One region of the Microbacterium sp. Cr-K32 genome, then DNA from elsewhere that is predicted to be linked to it. Evidence: predicted binding sites of a transcription regulator. Region 1 holds the regulator's gene; the other holds the start of a gene.
What was found. Region 1 encodes LexA, which represses DNA repair genes until DNA is damaged. Its sites were predicted from a motif close to TCGAACANNTGTTCGA; they were not measured.
Positions count from the first base shown of each region.

Region 1 (9,659 bases):
CCGACCACGGCGATGACGAGACCGGTGATCCCCGGCCACTTCCTTCCGCGGAGGAACAGGGAGATGAGCGACATCACGAACCCGACCGCGAGAAGGGCCCACCCGGCGATCACGATCGCGGGAATGCAGGCACTGACGACGCCGACGATGACGGCGACCAGGCCGAAGATGCCCACCACCGGCACTCCGGCCGCAGGCTGCGGAGAAGGAGCCACCGGCCACGTGGCCGCCGGATACCCGCCATAGGGCGCGGAGGTCGTGCTGGTCTGGGGTGCTGCGGCAGCCGATGGAGAGAACGTCTGGCCGGCGAGCGTGTATGGCGGGACGAAGGGCGCCTGCTCGGCGTCGGCTGAGGGAACGACAGGTGCGGCCGGTTCCGGAGTCGACCCGGCGGGGGTCGACGCGGCTGCGGTCGTCTCGGCTGCGGTCGTCTCGGTGGCGGGTGCGTGTTGCCCGGTGACGACGTGCTCCGTCCACTGCAGTCCGTCCCACCACCGTCGGTTTCCGGAGCCGTCGTCGTACCAGCCGGCAGGTGTTGTCATCAGGCGTTCCGTGCGTCTTTCTCGGTCGGCGGATGCGTGGTGAGGTCGTCTCGCTACGCAGGCCTCTCCACAGGGGCTCGGCCGTCAGTGACGACGGTAGCGGCGCTGCGGGGTCTGTGTCGAATGAGAAGACGATCACGTGAAGAAGGCCTCGGGAGCACGGTGCTCCCGAGGCCTTCTTGGCCCATTGGGGACGGGTCAGGGCACCAAGCACCCGGTGATCGCATCGGTGTCGCCGAGCACCTCGGCGACACCGTACAGGGCATCGGTGTCGGTGAGGGTGCCGTCGCTGTCGGCGATCGTGCGCAACGTCGCATTGTCGAGGTCGGAGGCGACGAAGAGGTCGGCGAGGCAGGTGATCTGAGCCTCGGTGTACCCCTCTGCACCCGACGAGGCGAGAATCGCCGTCAGACCTTGCGCGACCTCAGGAGCGGTCGGACGAACTCCGACATCCGTTCCTTCGGAGCCGTCGGTATCGCTCGGCGCGGTGGCCTCGATCGACGGAGAAGAGGTGGGCAGCTTGTCGATCTCCTCGCTCACTCCCTGCGCGAAGGCGAAGAGGTAGACGAACGACATCACGATGCCGATGATCGTCCCGACGACCGCCAGGATGAGTCCGGCGATGCCCGGCCACTTCTTCCCCTTGAGGAACAGCGAGATGAGCGACACGATGAATCCCGCGCCGAGCAGGATGAAGCCGAAGAATCCGATCACCGGGATGAAGACCAGGATGGTGCCGAGCACCCCGAGCCCGAGCCCGACGAGTCCGAGGATCGAGAGCTTCTTCGGTTCCTCGACGGCAGGCTGCCCGTACGGGGCTGCAGCCGGATACCCCGTCGTGCTGCCGGAGTACGCCGGGGCGGTGCCGGGGTAGAAGTCGGCCGACGGCGTCGGAACCTCCGCCGGGGCGGCTGGAGCGGCCGGAGCGGCTGGTGCGGAGTAGGCGCCGAGGTCGTCGCTCAGGGGAGTCGTCGGTGCGGTCGCGTCCGGCGACGGGGGTGTGGTCGCGGTGTCGTCGGATGCACGGATCACGGTGTCATCGATCGACGATGCCGAGGACCCGGCCTGTTCCGAAGACCCGGCGTGCGCGTCGGGATCGACCGCGGCGTCCGCGGCCTCCGGGGCGAAGTGCTCGGTCCACTGCTGGCCGTCCCACCAGCGCTGTCGACCCGATCCGTCGTCGTACCATCCTGCGGGCGTTGTCATGGCTCCCCCTTGAAAGAACTCGGCAGCTGCTTCCTGCAGCCGACATCTTCATGTATAGCAGTGGGAGGCGACGCGCCACCGGGTCGCGGATGGGGAGCTCTCCCCATCCGGCCCTGAGGGCGGAAGCGCCGTGCGGGGTGTCGCTCGCGGCCAGCGGACAGCCCGCACGTAGGCTCGTAGCGCCATGATTCGGTTCGAGAACGTCACGAAACGCTACCGCGGGACGTCGAAGCCCGCCCTTTCCGGAGTCGACTTCGAGGTGCAACGCGGGGAGTTCGTCTTCCTCGTCGGAGCCTCGGGTTCCGGCAAGTCCTCCTGTCTGCGCCTTATTCTGCGCGAAGACGTCCCGACGTCGGGGCGGGTCGCGGTGCTCGGCAGAGACCTGCGCGCGCTCGCGAACCGGAAGGTGCCGTACTTCCGCCGCCACATCGGGTCGGTCTTCCAGGACTTCCGGTTGCTGCCTTCGAAGACGGTCTACCAGAACGTCGCGTTCACGCTTCAGGTGACCGGTTCGTCGCGCGGCTTCATCCAGCAGGCGGTTCCGGAGGCCCTCGCCCTCGTGGGTCTCGACGGCAAACAGAAGCGGATGCCCCACGAGCTCTCGGGTGGAGAGCAGCAGCGGGTCGCCATCGCGCGAGCCCTCGTCAACCGTCCCCAGGTTCTGCTCGCCGACGAGCCGACCGGAAACCTCGACCCCGCGACGTCGGTCGACATCATGCAGCTGCTCGCTCGCATCAACGCCGGCGGCACCACTGTGTTGATGGCCACGCACGAGGCCGGATTCGTCGACCAGATGCAGCGCCGAGTGATCGAGCTGCGTGACGGGGAGATGGTGCGCGACGAGGTGCACGGCGGATACGGCGACACCTCCAACATCCCGCGCCTCGTCCCGGAGGAGGTGCGCGGAGCGGCGGCGGCGGCTGCTCTCACCGCGGTCCAGGAGGTGCAGCGTCAGACAGCCGATCTCTCGGTGGTGCGTGCCGCGCTGGCCGAGGAGCTCAGCACTCAGCGCACGGCGGCCGCGTCCTCCGTCGACCGCGAGGGAGAGACCGTGGTTCCCCCGGCCCCGCGCACGGTCGAACCTCCGGAGTCGGTGCATTCCCCGGAGACCGGCGCCGCGGCCGGAGTCGTGGAGCCTCCTGCTGTCGCGGAGACCCCTGCTGTCGCGGAGCCTCGTGCTGTCGTGGAACCTCCGACGGTGATCCGGCCGCGTACCCATCCGATCGCTCTGCCGACGGTGGACGTCGCCGAGCTCGGCGTCGCCGATCGCCTCGGACTCTCCGATGAAGACGACGAGGAAGTGGGCCCGACCTCATGAGAATCGGACTCATCCTGACCGAAGCCCTGGGCGGCCTGCGGCGGAACATCTCGATGGTGATCTCCGTCGTGCTCGTCACCTTCGTCTCCTTGACGTTCGTGGGCGCCGCGATCCTCATGCAGGGGCAGATCGGGGTCATGCGCGGGTACTGGGCCGAACGTGCCCAGGTGGCGGTGTACATGTGTTCGGCGGTCTCGGAATCCGAGACGTGCCTCGACGGCGCGGCGAGCGAGGAGCAGGTCGCCTCCGTCCGGGCTCAGCTCGAGGGTGACGCGCTCAAGCCGCTCATCAGCTCCATGACCTTCGATACGAAGGAAGAGACGTACGCCAAGCTCGTCGACCAGCTCGGCGCGGACCAGGCGAGCGTGCTCTCGCCCGACCAGGCGTTCGAGGTGTTCTTCGTCACGATGAAGGACCCTGGTCAGTCGCAGGTGCTCGCCGAGGCGTTCAGTGGACAGGCCGGGGTCGAGCAGGTCAAGGACCAGCTGCAGTATCTCGAGCCGTTGTTCTCCGCGTTGACGGTCGCGACCTACATCGCGGTGGGAATCGCCGTGCTCATGCTCATCGCGGCGACCCTACTGATCGGCACGACCATCCGATTGTCCGCGTATGCGAGGCGCAAGGAGATCGGCATCATGCGCTTGGTCGGAGCCTCGAACCGCTTCATCCAGACGCCGTTCGTCCTCGAGGGCGTGTTCGCCGCCTTCCTCGGCTCGGCTCTGGCCAGCGCCGCCGTCGTCGCCGGTATGCACTTCGGGGTCAACGGCTACCTGCGGGGGAGGGTGCCGTTCATCACCACATGGGTCACGATGCAGGACGCGGCTCTCGTGGTTCCCGTGCTGATCGGGATCGGCGTGATCCTCGCAGCGCTCTCCGCCGGCTTCGCGATCCGACGCTGGCTGCGTACCTGATAGCCTGAAAGGCTGCTCGGTCGGAACGATCGATCGAGCTCATCACGGCAACAGGAGAGCATCATGCCCAGGGAACGCGGAGAGAAGGTCGTCGCGACCAATCGTCGCGCACGTCACGACTACACGATCGAGAAGTCGTACGAAGCGGGGATGGTGCTCACCGGCACCGAGGTCAAGTCGCTGCGTCAGGGTCGCGCCAACCTCAGTGACGGCTATGCGTTCGTGAAGGGGAACGAGGTCTTCCTCGATTCCGTGCACATCCCCGAGTACTCGCAGGGGCACTGGACGAACCACTCGGCCAAACGCATCCGCAAGCTGCTCCTCCATCGCGAGGAGATCGCCAAGATCGCGCACGCCGTCTCGGCCGGGGGATACACCCTCATCCCGCTGAAGCTGTACTTCTCCGACGGTCGTGCCAAGGTCGAGATCGCCCTGGCGAAGGGCAAGCGCGAATACGACAAGCGGCAGACCCTGCGCGAGCGTCAGGACACCCGTGAGGCCGACCGTGCCATGCGTCTGCGCAATCGCGTGGGAGAGTAGCCCCGGGCTCTCAGGCCCCGACTCTCCGGCACTGCCGTGACGAGTCGACAGCCCGTCACGGGCGCGGGTGGAAGCCGAAGACGCGGCCGAGGAACGCCAGCTCGCGGTCGAGGGAGTCGACGATGGTCTCCGCGCTCCGGAAACCATGTCCCTCGGTGGGATAGAGGACGTACTCGTGCTCGATGCCGCGCTCTGCCAGAGCATCGCGGATCGCCTCGGACTGGGATGGAGGGACGACGCGGTCCTCGCCGCCCTGCAGGAGCAGGACGGGGACAGTGATGCGATCTGTGTGCGTGAGCGGTGAACGCTCGACGTACAGATGCTCGTACTCGGGCAGCGGGCCCACCAGGCCGTCGATGTACGATGCCTCGAAGTCATGAGTCTCCGCGGCCAGCATCCGCAGGTCGGCGACGCCGTAGCGGCTGATCCCCGCGGCGAAGGCTCCGCCTCGCACCAGTGCCGACAGCACGGTCCAGCCGCCTGCCGATCCGCCGCGGATGGCCAGGCGGTCGGGGTCGGCGAGCCCGGCGGCAGCCAGGCCCCGCGCCGCCGCGATCACGTCGTCGACGTCGACGACACCCCACTGGCCGTCCAAGCGTTCGCGATAGGCACGACCATAGCCGGTGGAGCCCCCGTAGTTCACGTCGAGCACGCCGATCCCGCGGCTCGTGTAGAAGGCGATCGCTGCCGAGGCTGCCCCAGTCACATGCGCCGTCGGTCCGCCGTGGACCAGCACGACGTAGGGCGGGAGCTCGTCGACGGGGGCCTCCTCGTCGGGGTTCGCCGGCGGATAGGCGAATGCGTGCACGGCGCCGTGCGGACCGTCGATCTCGATCGACATCGACGCCGGCATCCAGCGCGGATCGACGGGCTCCCCGCCGCGCACGGCGACGACCTCTCCCGACTCGATATCGACGCACCAGAGCCCCGCCGCCACCCGGGAACCGTTGCCGGAGAGCAGCACCCGGGTGCCGCGGACCGCATCGACGCTCACATGACCGTCGCCGGGGAACTCGATGATGCTCTCGCCCCCTCCGGTGTCGATCACGACGACGTCGTCGCGCCCGTTCGTGCGGACGGCGACGATGCGGCCGTCCTCCAACGGCTGATACCAGCGGTTGCCGAGCACCCAGAGCCCGTAGCCCGTGTCGGCATCGGACGGAGCCAGCGGCCGCGGGGATCCGGAAGGCGTCACCCCGTCGATGGCGATGCGGTGGAGTGTCCAGCGGTCATCGGCGATGTCGGCGAAGACCAGTTCCGTGTCGCTGAGCCACTCGGGCTGCAGCGCCGCTCGCGAGGGGATCGTCCGCGGGAGGCCTCCGTCGACCTCGGCGACCTGCACGCGCGCGCTCTCCCACGGCATCTTCCCCCGTTCCCAGGCGACCCACGCGGCGCGGGTCCCGTCAGGGGAGAATGCGGGGTGGGCGAAGAACCCCTCGCCCTGCACGATCACGCTGACCGCTGACTCGTCTTCTGCGGCGGAGCCGTCGAGCGGGATCTCGACGATCGCACGGAGTTTCGGTGTGGTCGAGAGGTCTTCGCGCACGGCGAGCAGACGTCCGTCCTGCACGCGCAGACCTCCGTGCGCGGGACCGGCAGCGGTGAGCGTGACGAGATCCCCGTCGGGGGTCAGGCGGCGCACCCGCTGGTCTGAGGCGTCGACGAAGTAGAGCGTCCCCCGATCGTCCGCCGTCCAGGCGCCACCACCGTATTCGTGCACGCGGGAGCGGGCGTTCCAGGGCGCGGGGAGGACCTCGGCGCCCGTGGAACTCCGTACCGTCACCCGTCCCTTCTCGGACGGCACCGACTCACCCCACCAGATCTCCGTGCCGACGAAGCGGGCGCCGTCGATGCGAGGTGAGGACGCCGCGACTGATGCCGCGGAGAAAGGCGAAGGCCAGGAACCGTAGGGGGACGACGTCATGCTTCGAGCCTATGGGGCGCTGGCACGAGCGTCACGCGGGGCGCACACGAAGGCCCTCCAGGGAGCCGGGAGGGCCTTCGTCGTGCTCTCGTCTCAGACCGCGCGGAGCACCGCCACGATCTTGCCGAGGATCACGGCTTCATCGCCCAGGATGGGCTCGAACGCCGAGTTGCGCGGGAGCAGCCACGTGTGGCCGTCGCGACGGCGCAGCACCTTGACGGTGGCCTCGCCGTCGAGCATCGCCGCGACGATCTCGCCGTTCTCGGCGCTGTTCTGCGAACGGACGACGACCCAGTCGCCGTCGCAGATGGCGGCGTCGATCATCGACTCGCCGGAGACCTTGAGCATGAACAGGTCGCCCTTGCCCACCAGCTGGCGGGGGAGCGGGAAGATCTCCTCGACCTGCTGGTCGGCGGTGATCGGCACACCCGCGGCGATTCGTCCGACGAGGGGGACGAGTGCCGCATCGCCGACCGGGGCCGCCACGTCGGCTGGATTCTCGGTGCTGGCCCCCGGGAGGTCGATGAGCACTTCCATGGCGCGGGTCTTCCCGGGGTCGCGACGCAGATAGCCGCTGAGCTCCAACTGCCCGAGCTGGTGGGTGACGCTGGAGAGGGACTTGAGACCGACGGCGTCGCCGATCTCGCGCATGCTCGGCGGGTAGCCGTGGTGCGCGATCGAGTTCTGGATGACCTCGAGGATCGCCATCTGCTTCGGGCTGAGGCTCTTCCGGCGGCGCGTGCGCGGTGCCTCCGACTCGGGGGCAGAGTTCTCGCTCATGGTGCTCCTTCAGTGCGTGATCCGACGTCCCTCTTCGAATGTCGGAGGCCCGTGGTGGGGTGTCCTTATCGAAACCGTATCCGAGAAACGGGCCGATCTGGAAGATCTGTTCGAGCGTGTCGGCTCATTTCCGGATTCGGTTTCGAAGAATACTTGACAGATGTTCGAACTCGAAGATATCTTCGGTACGTAGCTTCGCATTCACGGCTCCCGGCCGAGACGGGAATGCGAACGCTACGCCAACTTCCCCGGCGGCCTCACCGCTCCGGGACAGGCTAAGGAGCACCACATGAGCAGCATCAGCTTCAGCACCGCAGCAGTCATTCCGGCGTCGACCCGTCCCACGACGCGACTCCGACTGACGACGCGTGGCCGCGCCGTGCTGCTGGCCTTCGCCTCGGTCCCGCTCGCGATCGGTATCGCCTTCGCGGCGCTCAGCGGTGGCAGCGCGATCGCTTCGGGAGCAGATTCGGCCGCCGTCAGCGTCGAGACGGTGACCGTCATGCCGGGAGACACCCTCTGGTCGATCGCCACCAGCGTCGCTCCCGATGCCGACCCGCGCGACGTCATCGGTGAGATCAGCCGGATGAACCTGCTGCGCGGTGGAGAACTCCAGATCGGCCAGACGCTCGCCATCCCGGCCCAGTACGTGAACTGATCCGGCGGCGGCAGCACTGCAGCAACTTTGCGTCATCGAGGCGAGGCGCCGCTTAGCATGGGAAGGGTGACCCTCTCCCTCAACGATCTCCCGCTACGTGACGATCTTCGCGGATTGACGCCATACGGCGCTCCGCAAGCGCCGCTCCCGATCGCGCTCAACGTGAACGAGAACACGCATCCGATCCCCGACGCGGTGGCGAGCGACATCCTCGACGACATCGCCGTCGCGATCCGCGACGTCAACCGCTATCCGGACCGGGAGTTCACGACGCTCCGCGAGTCGTTCGCGGAGTACCTGGGGCACGGGCTCACGCCGGAGCAGATCTGGGCCGGCAACGGCTCGAACGAGGTTCTCCAGCACATCCTCCAGGCTTTCGGAGGTCCCGGGCGCACGGCGTTCGGTTTCGCGCCGACGTATTCGATGTACCCGCTCATCGCCCAGGGGACGGGAGCACGCTGGATCGCCGGCACGCGTCAGCCCGACTACACGATCACCCCGGACGAGGCTGCCGAGCAGGTGCGGGCCGCCGATCCCGATGTGGTCATCCTCTGTTCTCCCAACAACCCCACCGGCACGCCGCTCGGGCTGGACGTGATCGAAGCCGTGTACGACGCGGCCCGTGGCATCGTGATCGTGGATGAGGCGTACCAGGAGTTCGCGCCGCGCGATGCGATCTCTGCCCTGACCCTGCTCGACGGACGCCCGCGTCTCGCCGTCTCGCGCACCATGAGCAAGGCCTTCGCCTTCGCCGGGGCCCGGGTCGGGTACCTCGCTGCTGACCCCGCCTTCATCGACGCGTTGCGTCTGGTGCGTCTGCCCTATCACCTGAGCGCTCTCACCCAGGCGGCGGCGATAGCGGCCCTGCGCAACGCCGACGTGATGCTCGCGATGGTGGAGGAGATCGTCGAGCAGCGCGATCGGATCACGGCGACCCTCGAAGCGCTCGGATACCAGCCGCACGAATCGTGGTCGAACTTCGTCCTGTTCGGCGGCGTCGCCGACCCGCGGGCCACCTGGCAGCAGCTGTACGACCGCGGCGTGCTCGTGCGCGATGTCGGCATCCCCGGACACCTCAGGGTCAGCGCGGGCACGGAGGCCGAGACCACCGCGTTCCTCGAGGCGCTGGCCTCGATAGGATCGGCTTCATGAGCACCCCCGCACTGACCCCGCGCACCGCGAACCGTGTGCGCAGCACGTCGGAGTCCACCGTCGAGCTCGAGCTGAACCTCGACGGCACCGGGGCGAGCCGTATCGACACGTCCGTGCCGTTCTTCGACCACATGCTCACCGCCTTCGCGAAGCATTCGCTGACCGACCTCACGGTGCGGGCTTCCGGCGACACGCACATCGACGCGCACCACACGGTGGAAGACGTCTCGATCGTGCTCGGCCAAGCCATTCTCGAAGCTCTCGGGGACAAGTCCGGGATCTCCCGTTACGGCGACGCGCTCGTTCCCCTCGACGAGGCACTGGCGCAGGCGGTCGTCGACATCTCCGGTCGTCCGTATCTCGTGCACACGGGAGAGCCTGAAGGCTTCGAACACCACCTCATCGGCGGGCACTTCACCGGTTCGCTGGTGCGTCACTCATTCGAGGCCATCAGTTTCAATGCCGGTCTGACCGTGCACGTGCGTGTGCTCGGCGGGCGTGATCCGCACCACATCGCCGAGGCGGAGTACAAGGCTTTCGCTCGCGCATTCCGCGAAGCCAAGGCTCTGGACCCGCTCGTCGACGGCATCCCGTCCACGAAGGGCGCGCTGTGAGCGCAGCGCCCCGG
Region 1 covers NZ_JARD01000015.1:41,941-51,599, reverse strand. Annotated here, with positions in the region: gene GZ64_RS19425 (DUF2510 domain-containing protein) at 1-542, opposite strand, end outside; gene GZ64_RS0107355 (DUF2510 domain-containing protein) at 741-1,748, opposite strand; gene ftsE (cell division ATP-binding protein FtsE) at 1,933-3,066, shown strand; gene ftsX (permease-like cell division protein FtsX) at 3,063-3,977, shown strand; gene smpB (SsrA-binding protein SmpB) at 4,041-4,517, shown strand; gene GZ64_RS0107335 (S9 family peptidase) at 4,573-6,441, opposite strand; gene lexA (transcriptional repressor LexA) at 6,535-7,221, opposite strand; gene GZ64_RS0107325 (LysM peptidoglycan-binding domain-containing protein) at 7,511-7,879, shown strand; gene GZ64_RS0107320 (histidinol-phosphate transaminase) at 7,937-9,031, shown strand; gene hisB (imidazoleglycerol-phosphate dehydratase HisB) at 9,028-9,645, shown strand; gene hisH (imidazole glycerol phosphate synthase subunit HisH) at 9,642-9,659, shown strand, end outside.

Region 2 (9,659 bases), on a different contig from region 1:
CGTCTCGTGAGCGCCTGGGTCTGTGCGATCGCCTCACGCTCCGTGAGGCCGCCGTCGAGCTGGGCCAGGGCCTGCGCGTACCCGATCGCGCGAGGAGCCGTTCCTCCACGCTCGAGCCCGTGCGCACGAAGATCCTCGACTTCGGCGAGGAGGCCGCCCTTCCACATGCGCTCGACCCTGGAGTCCAGCCGCTCCACGAGAGAGGGGCGGTCCACATGCAGACCGATGAGACGAGTATGCGGATGCCACAGGACAGGCTTCTCCGGAAGCGAGGCACCGTGCGTCTCGCTCCCCTGCTCGAGGACCTCGAGCGCACGGATGATGCGGCGCGGATTCTGTGGATCGACGCGAGTAGCCGCTTGCGGGTCGAGAGTTCGCAGACGTTCGAGCAGATGCGCGGTCCCTCGGGTCTCGAGCTCTTGTTCGAGACGATCCCGCAGTTCCGGGTCGCGCGGAGGGAATTGGAAGTCGTAGACGACACTCGATACATAGAGACCGGATCCGCCGACGAGGATCGCGTCTCCTCCCCCGCGGTGGATCTCTTCGATCGCCTCACGAGCTCTCGGCTGGTACCACGCGACAGCCGCATCTTCGTCGACGTCGAGTACGTCGAAGAGGTGGTGCGGGATGCCCCGGCGTTCCGTCATCGAGACCTTCGCGGTGCCGACGTCCATCCCGCGATAGAGCTGCATGGCATCGGCGTTCACGACCTCGGCGGGGTTTCCCTCCGCACGCAGCGTCTCGGCCAGCTCGATCGCGAGATCGCTCTTACCGGTGCCGGTCGCCCCGACGATCGCCCAGAGACGTGGCGCTGGCACGTTCCGTCCGGTCACACGCCCACGCGCAGCGTGGGCAGACCGAGCGACACGGCCTTCGGCGCACCGTCGCCGACAGAGGCGGGGACTGCGCACGATTCCGACTGCGATCGATCCCACGCGTCGCCGCCGCGGGTCCGACGGATCTTCAGGGGCGCGCCCGTAGGATCGTCGGCGAGCAGATGGAACGGGGCGCCGTGTGTCACGGTCACGGTCACCACGTCTCCGGGGCGAGGCAGCTCGGACCCCGGGGTCACCTCGAAGTGCACCAACCTGTTGTCTTCGGCGCGTCCCGTGAGGCGGTGTGTCTCGGTATCCTTCTTGCCTTCGCCGGTCGAGACCAGCACGTCGATCTCACGGCCGACCTGCTTCTGGTTCTCCTCCAGCGAGATACGTTCCTGCAGAGCGATCAGGCGGTTGTAGCGGGCCTGCACGATCTCCTTGGGGACCTGATCCTCCATCGTCGCCGCGGGTGTGCCCTCGCGGATCGAGTACTGGAAGGTGAACGCGCTGGAGAAACGCGCCTGCTCGACCACCCGCATCGTGTCCTCGAAGTCGTCTTCGGTCTCGCCGGGGAACCCGACGATGATGTCCGTGGTGATGGCGGCATTCGGGATGCGGGCACGAACCCGCTCGAGGATCCCGAGGAAACGCTCACTCCGGTAGGAGCGGCGCATCGCCTTGAGGATGCGGTCGCTCCCTGACTGGAGCGGCATGTGCAACTGCGGCATCACGTTCGGCGTCTCGGCCATGGCGTCGATCACGTCATCGGTGAACGCCGCGGGGTGGGGACTCGTGAACCGGATCCGTTCCAGCCCCTCGATGTCGCCGGCCGCGCGCAGGAGCTTGCCGAAGGCCTGACGGTCACCGAACTCGACCCCGTAGGAGTTGACGTTCTGGCCGAGAAGCGTGACCTCGATCGCGCCGTCTTCGACCAGGAGACGGATCTCGTTCAGGATGTCGCCGGGGCGACGATCCTTCTCTTTGCCGCGCAGGCTCGGAACGATGCAGAAGGTGCAGGTGTTGTTGCAGCCGACCGAGATCGAGACCCAGCCGCTGTGTGCCGAGTCGCGCTTGGTCGGCAACGTCGAGGGGAAGACCTCGAGCGACTCGAGGATCTCGAGCTCGGCATCGCCGTTGTGTCGCGCGCGCTCGAGCAGACCCGGCAATGAGCCCATGTTATGCGTGCCGAACACCACGTCGACCCAGGGTGCCTTGTCGAGCACGGCCTGCTTGTCCATCTGCGCCAGGCAGCCGCCGACGGCGATCTGCATGCCTTCCTTGCGACGCTTGACGGAAGCGAGGTGCCCGAGGGTGCCGTACAGCTTGCCTGCCGCGTTGTCGCGGACGGCGCAGGTGTTGATGATCACCACGTCGGCCTCGTCACCGTCGACGGCTCTCACATAGCCGGCGCTCTCCAACGAGCCCGAGAGCCGCTCGGAGTCGTGCACGTTCATCTGGCACCCGAAGGTGCGCACTTCATACGATCGCTGTCGTCCGTCGTCGTCGACGGCTGCCGACGACGCGCCGATGATCGTCGGTTCGCTGCGCGGGATAGTCATGATCTCCCCATTGTACGAGCCGTTGCTGAGCTGTCGTGGCGTCCTGGCGTCAGTCCGAGTCGACGAATCGGACCCCGGACGTGGAACCTCCGAAGGAGTTCTCCCGCAGCGCAGCCTTTGCGGCTTTCATCGCCACGGCTCCGTTGTAGCCGCGTCGTGAGAGCTGGCCCACCAGCCGCCGCAGAGCCGTGTCGTGATCGAGCCGACTCATCGACCGCGCCTTGCCGCGAGCGAACTCGAGCGCGCGATCGTCATCGTCGTCCGGCAACTCGTCGAGAGCGCCGTCGATCACATCGCGCGGAATGCCGCGCTGCGCGAGTGCGCGAGACAACGCGACCCGTCCCTGTCCCTTCCGCTCGACGCCCGATGTCACCAGCACGGCAGCGAGGCCGGCGTCGTCGAGATAGCCGCGGCGGGAGAAGTCATCGATCACGTCGTCGACGACCCCACCGTCGAGGCCGACGCCTCGCAGGACCTGTCGGGCCTCCGAGATGGACAACGATCGCGCCCGCAGCTTACGGACGAGAGACTCCTCCGCGGCCACACGCACCTCGTCCGGCGATGCCTTCTCGTCGGCGCCGGCATCGTCGCTCTCTCCGCCGCCGAGTGCGCGAAGATGAGGAGCGGACTTCGTCGGGCGCGTCGACGCTGTGGCGGAACTGCCCCTGATCCCCCGCGCGGGATGACGATCGCTGGGAGTACCCGCGTCGGACGCGTCGATGTGCGAGGCACTGTCCGGAGGGGCATCCCAGGTCGTGCGCCAGACCGCCGCGTCGCTGGCGCGGGGATCGTCCGTCGACTGGTCGTCGCCTTCCGCAAGGCGAGGCGGCGGCGTGTGCGTTTGCTTCTTCGACCCACCGCCGAAGAGGGGGATGATGGGGGCGATCCGGTCGGGATCGCCCCCACGCGTGTCGTTCATCAGGCCGGACGACGCTCAGCGAGCTCGTCTGCAGCTGCCGGTACCGAAGCGGGGCCGCCGATACCGAGCTTCTGCTTGATCTGCGTCTCGATCGCCAGCGCGATATCGGGGTTGTTCAACAGGAAGGTGCGCGCGTTCTCTTTGCCCTGGCCCAGCTGGTCACCGTCGTAGGTGTACCACGAGCCCGACTTCTTCACGATGGCGTGCTCGACGCCGAAGTCGATCAGGCTGCCCTCACGGGAGATGCCGACGCCGTAGAGGATGTCGAACTCGGCCTGCTTGAACGGCGGCGCCATCTTGTTCTTGACCACCTTGACCCTGGTGCGGTTTCCGACGGCGTCGGTTCCGTCCTTGAGGGTCTCGATACGACGGATGTCCATGCGGACCGAGGCGTAGAACTTCAGCGCCTTACCACCGGCGGTCGTCTCGGGCGAGCCGAAGAAGACGCCGATCTTCTCGCGAAGCTGGTTGATGAAGATCATCGTCGTGTTGGTCTGGTTCAGGCCACCGGTGAGCTTACGCAGCGCCTGCGACATGAGTCGCGCCTGCAGACCGACGTGCGAGTCGCCCATCTCGCCCTCGATCTCGGCGCGGGGCACGAGCGCCGCCACGGAGTCGATGACGATGAGGTCGATGGCTCCCGAGCGCACGAGCATGTCGGCGATCTCGAGGGCCTGCTCACCGGTGTCGGGCTGCGACACCAGGAGCGCGTCGATGTCGACGCCGAGCTTCGCGGCGTAGTCGGGGTCGAGCGCGTGTTCGGCGTCGATGAACGCGGCGATTCCGCCTGCGCGCTGAGCGTTCGCGATCGCATGCAGGGTGAGGGTCGTCTTACCCGAGGACTCCGGTCCGTAGATCTCGACGATTCGACCACGCGGGAGGCCTCCGACGCCGAGAGCGACGTCGAGGGCGATGGAGCCGGTGGGGATGACCGCCACGGGGGCGCGCTCATCGCTGCCCAGCCGCATGACCGAGCCCTTTCCGAACTGGCGATCGATCTGGGCGAGGGCGGTCTCGAGGGACTTCTCGCGGTCGGCGGGTGATGGCATGATGTGCTCCTTCTGCGCGCGTGATGCCGCCTGTAGGCTGTCGCGGCTCTCCCGGTTGGGAGAAACTCTCCGACAAGGCGTAATGGCTCTTCGGCTTGTTTTCCACCGTAGGAGAGGCCACCGACATCGATGCGGAGAGCTCACATACCGTGCAGAACAGATTCCCTGAACCACTTGTGCAGAAGACTACGCCCGCTTCGAACAGATCTTCGACGACACGCCGTGGATCTCAGGTCGTGTCCCGTAGGCATCGGAGATCGACGAACGACTCAGCGTCCGCGCGGCTCCTGCCGACCGACGCCGTGTCGCCTGTTCTCCGGAACATCCATCTCGACGCACAGGGCCAACCAGATGTCGCGTGGCGGTGTTCCCTCGGCCAGCGCCTCGCGCGCTGTTCGACCGCCGACAGCGCTGAGCGCCAGGTCGTTCACCAGAGAGGACGCGCGTGCCTGAAACTCGGTCTCGACGGCGCGAAGGAATTCGCTACGACGCATGGCTTCCCCGACCGGGGATCAGTGCAGCGAAAGCTGAGGTTCGATCGACGCGACGAGGTCGTCGGGAACGACGTCCGGGAAGACCTGGATGCCCTCGAGCACCGAGATGCGGTCTCCGACCTCGCGCATGATCGTCGAAATGGGAACGTCGAGCGCGTCGGCGACGGAAGCGAGGATCTCGCTCGACGCCTCCTTCTGCCCACGCTCGACCTCGCTGAGGTAGCCGAGCGCAACCGACGCCTTGCTTGCGACCTGCCGGAGCGTGCGCCCCTTCTGCAGGCGGAAGTCCCTCAGCACATCGCCGATTTCCTGTCGTACAAGAATCATCGGAACCTCCTCCCCATGTGATCGTTCGAGGTCTCCCCCGATGAGACAGCCAGTCTAGTACCCCTGGCATGCACAGAATCTACCCCTGCACTCTGTGGTTTAAGTGTGAGCACATCAGAGATAACCACCCCGGCGGTCCTGCTATTCCGCCAGCATCGCGCACAGTTCTTCGAGCGCTGCCGCGACCGTCTGCGCGCGGATCGAGTCGCGATCTCCGAGGAAACGGAAGGCCGTCGTCCTCATCGCCGCCGGCGTCGCCACGCCGATGTGCACCGTGCCGACCGGTTGCCCGTCGGGGGAATCCGGACCGGCGATTCCCGTCGTCGACACCCCGACATCGGCCGGCGAGCCACCGACGCTCACGACACTCCTCACTCCGTCTGCCATCTGCAGCGCGACCTGCGGATGCACCGGCCCGTGCACGGCGAGAAGATCCGCGTCGACGCCCAACACCGACGCCTTCACCGGCGTCGCGTACGCCACCACCCCGCCGAGCAACACCGTGGACGCGCCGGGAACCGAGACCAGGTCGGCGCACAGGGCGCCGCCGGTCAGCGACTCCGCGACTACGAGCGTCCATCCCCGTCGACCCAGCGCCGCGAGGACGGCAGCAGCCGCGTCGCTCACGACTTCCGGCGCGAGCCGCGGACCTGCGCCACGATGTAGTCGATACCGCTCGCGACCGTGAGCACCAGGACGATGAGCATGAGGATGAAGGTGATCAACGTCCATGCATCGAGACCGACGAGATAGTGCAGCGGAAGCAACGCCCAGCCGAGCGCCACACCTTGGAACGCCGTCTTGATCTTGCCCATCCAGGCCGCAGCGACGACATGCTCGCTGGCGACCATGAGCCGGTGGATTGTGATCCCCCACTCGCGCACGAGGATGAGGGCGACGATCCACCAGCCGACCTCGCCGAGGATGGCGAGTCCGATGAACCCGGCCCCCGTGAGCATCTTGTCGGCGATGGGATCCCAGAGCTTGCCGAAATCGCTGACGATGTCGTACTTGCGCGCGAGGTAGCCGTCGACCCAGTCCGTGGAGATCCCCACGATGAAGATGACCGCGGCCGCCCAGCGGAGGCCGGGCTCGGCGAGGCCGTAGGTTCCGCCCAGCAGCAACAGGACGAAGAAGACGACCGCCAGCGGGATGCGCGCGACGGTGATGGCGTTGGGCAGCTGCCGCGGGATGGCCATCAGTCGCGTCCCGTCAGGCCCCAGGCGTCTTCGTCGCCCTCGGCCTCCACCTCGGGAAGCCCCTCATACTGGGCAGCGATCGGATCGTGCGTCTGGGGCAGGGGTGGCACCGGCGGAGCGACAGGGGCGGCGGAAGCGGGCGGCGACGTCGGAACGTCGTCACCGCGCAGCTTCGCCATCACCTGTGGGAGCTGCTCGGCCGTGGCCAGCACGTCGCGCGCCTTGGAGCCCTCGGACGGGCCGACGATCTCACGTGACTCCAGCAGGTCCATGAGGCGACCGGCCTTCGCGAAGCCGACCCGCAGCTTGCGCTGGAGCATCGAGGTCGATCCGAACTGCGACGAGACGATGAGCTCGGCAGCCGCGAGCAGCAGTTCCAGGTCGTCGCCGATGTCTTCGTCGACTTCCTTCTTCTTGGTCGGCTCCATCGCCTCCTGCACGTCGGGACGATAGTCCGGACGAGCCTGGCGGGTGACGTGCTTGACGACCGCGTCGATCTCCTTCTCGTCGACCCACGCGCCCTGCAGACGGAACGGCTTCGACGAGCCCATCGGCGAGAACAGCGCGTCACCCTGACCGATGAGCTTGTCCGCCCCGGGGCTGTCGAGGATGACGCGGCTGTCGGTGACACTGGTGACGGCGAAGGCCAGTCGAGACGGGACGTTCGCCTTGATGAGTCCGGTGACGACGTCGACGCTCGGCCGCTGGGTCGCGAGGACGAGGTGGATGCCGGAGGCTCGCGCGAGCTGCGTGATGCGCACGATCGAGTCCTCCACGTCGCGAGGGGCGACCATCATGAGGTCGGCGAGCTCGTCGACCACGACCAGGAGGTACGGGTACGGCTTCAGAACGCGCTCGCTGCCCGCCGGCAGCTCGACCTCCCCGGCGCGCACGGCACGGTTGAAGTCGTCGATATGACGGAAGCCGAAAGACGCGAGGTCGTCGTACCTCATGTCCATCTCCTTCACGACCCACTGCAGCGCTTCGGCCGCCTTCTTGGGGTTCGTGATGATGGGCGTGATCAGGTGCGGGACACCGGCGTAGCTGGTGAGCTCCACGCGCTTCGGGTCGATGAGGACCATGCGCACATCGGCGGGCCGCGCCCGCATCAGCAGGCTGGTGATCATGGAGTTCACGAAGCTCGACTTACCGGAGCCGGTGGAACCGGCCACCAGGAGATGCGGCATCTTCGCGAGGTTCGCGATGACGATGTTGCCGCCGACGTCCTTGCCCACGCCGATCGTCATCGGATGCGTGCTCTTCTGCGCGGCGGGCGAACGCAGCACGTCGCCGAGTGCGACCATCTCCTTGTCGGCGTTGGGAATCTCGATGCCGATCGCGCTCTTGCCCGGGATCGGCGAGAGGATGCGGACGTCGTTCGAGGCGACCGCGTAGGCGAAGTTGTTGCTCAGCTGCAGGATCTTCTCGACCTTGACGCCGTGGCCGACCTCGACCTCGTACTGGGTGACCGTCGGGCCGCGCGAGAAGCCGGTGACCTTCGCATCCACCTTGAACTGCGACAGCACACTGGTGATCTGCTCGATCACCTTGTCGGTGGCCTCGGAGCGCATCACCGGAGGCGGCCCTTCGACCAGAAGACCGGGAGAGGGCAGGATGTACGGCGTCACGGGCGCCTGCGGCCCGCGGTCGCCTGGCCCCTCGGTGCCGAAGCCGTCGAGGCCGGGAAGCTCCGGTACCTCTCCGGTGTCGGAGGAGTCGTCGAGCAGTGCCGTGGTCTGCTGCTCCGCGAGCGAATCGGCGACGGACCTCACGTCGGACAGCACCTCGGTGGCGGCGTCGTACGGGTTCTCGACGACGACGGCCTGATCGTAGGCGGGAGTCGGGTCGGAGGTCGTGAGCAGTGCGGTGATGTCGTCGGAGCCGAGCGTGCCTTCGTCGGGGTCCTCTTCACGGCCGGTCTTGTTGCGCCGCCACCACGGCAGCACGTCGGGATCGTCGACCTTGTCGGTGTCGTCGATCGCCGCGGAGTCTTTGGTCGACTTCTCCGGACGCTCGGCATCGAACATCCAGGCGTAGAGATCGCCGAGACGGGCGCCGATGCGGTTCGGCGGAGTCTTGGTGAGGATGAGGATGCTGAGCGCCGCCAGCAGCGACAGCACGATGTACGCGGGGATGTCGGTGAGGTAGCTGAGCGGCTGGCCGAGCATCCATCCGAAGAGTCCGCCGGACTCGCTCAGTGCGAGCATGCCCTCCTTGGGCTGAGGGCCGTCGCCCGCGACGTGGCAGAAGCCGGCGAGCGTCAGGACGAACAATCCGAAACCGATTCCGATGCGGCCGTTGTCGTGAACCGACGAGGGGTGGCGGAACAGCCATCCGGCGAGCAGGAGCAGCAGAACGGGCATCACGAATGCGACGCGCCCGATCAGTCCTCCGACCGAATACGCGCTGATGTTCGCAGCGACCTCGTTGCCGATGAAGAACCACTCGTTGATCGCACCGAGCACGGCGAGGAGCACGAGGAGGAAGGGAAAACCGTCGCGACGATCGTCTTTCTCGAGAGTCTCGGGGCCGAACGCGCGGAAGAGTCCGCCGACGCCGTGCGCCAGCCCGACCCAGGCCCGGACGGCGACCGGCGGCTTGTCTGCCTCGTCGATGTACTTCTTGGGAGCGGGCTGCGCCTTGCGAGCGGGCTGGGCCTTGGGAGCCGTCTGCCGCTTGGGGCGCGACGGTGCGCTGGTCGACGCGCTCTCTGTCTTCGTGGTACTCCTGGCCATGCTCTCACGTTACGTCCAACAGCCGACATCTCCGCGTAATGACGCGGCTTTCCATGGATCCGAGGGGCGCGATTACGCCGTGCCGCGAGCCATCGTGTCGCGGGTCGCGCCCTGACTCACCACGGCAAAACCCTCGGCTCGATACAGGTTGCGCGCGAAGTTGTCCCGTTCCACGCTCAGGCTGATCCGGGCATGCCCCTGCGAGCCCGCCAGGTGCACGACGCCGCGCAGCAGCGCCCGCCCGACGCCTCGGGCACGCCAGAGCGGGTGCACACCGATGATCAGCTCCGGGACCGCGACACCGATGAAACCGAACCCGGGATCGTTCTGCGGGAGCACCCGGTACCAGGCCGCACCCACCGGTGTACCGTCGTCGCCGGCAGCCACCAGTCCGTCGTCCGCCATGCGCTTCCAGCCCGCGAGGTAGCGCCGGTGGTCGGGCGACGTCAGCACCTCATGACGGGGACGCACTCCCCCGGCGCGCCAATTGGCGGCCTCGACGAGCATGTCGCCGAGGAACGTCGCATCCGTCTGCGCCGCCCTGCGAAGGGAGAAGTCC
Region 2 covers NZ_JARD01000012.1:376,647-386,305, forward strand. Annotated here, with positions in the region: gene miaA (tRNA (adenosine(37)-N6)-dimethylallyltransferase MiaA) at 1-818, opposite strand, end outside; gene miaB (tRNA (N6-isopentenyl adenosine(37)-C2)-methylthiotransferase MiaB) at 830-2,377, opposite strand; gene GZ64_RS0106200 (regulatory protein RecX) at 2,427-3,296, opposite strand; gene recA (recombinase RecA) at 3,296-4,345, opposite strand; gene GZ64_RS0106210 (DUF3046 domain-containing protein) at 4,615-4,839, opposite strand; gene GZ64_RS0106215 (helix-turn-helix domain-containing protein) at 4,858-5,166, opposite strand; gene GZ64_RS0106220 (CinA family protein) at 5,308-5,793, opposite strand; gene pgsA (CDP-diacylglycerol--glycerol-3-phosphate 3-phosphatidyltransferase) at 5,790-6,365, opposite strand; gene GZ64_RS0106230 (DNA translocase FtsK) at 6,365-9,100, opposite strand; gene GZ64_RS0106235 (GNAT family N-acetyltransferase) at 9,173-9,659, opposite strand, start outside.
Region 2: recA (recombinase RecA) is a predicted target of LexA. The motif match lies at 4,543-4,558, and genes of this name have one in related genera.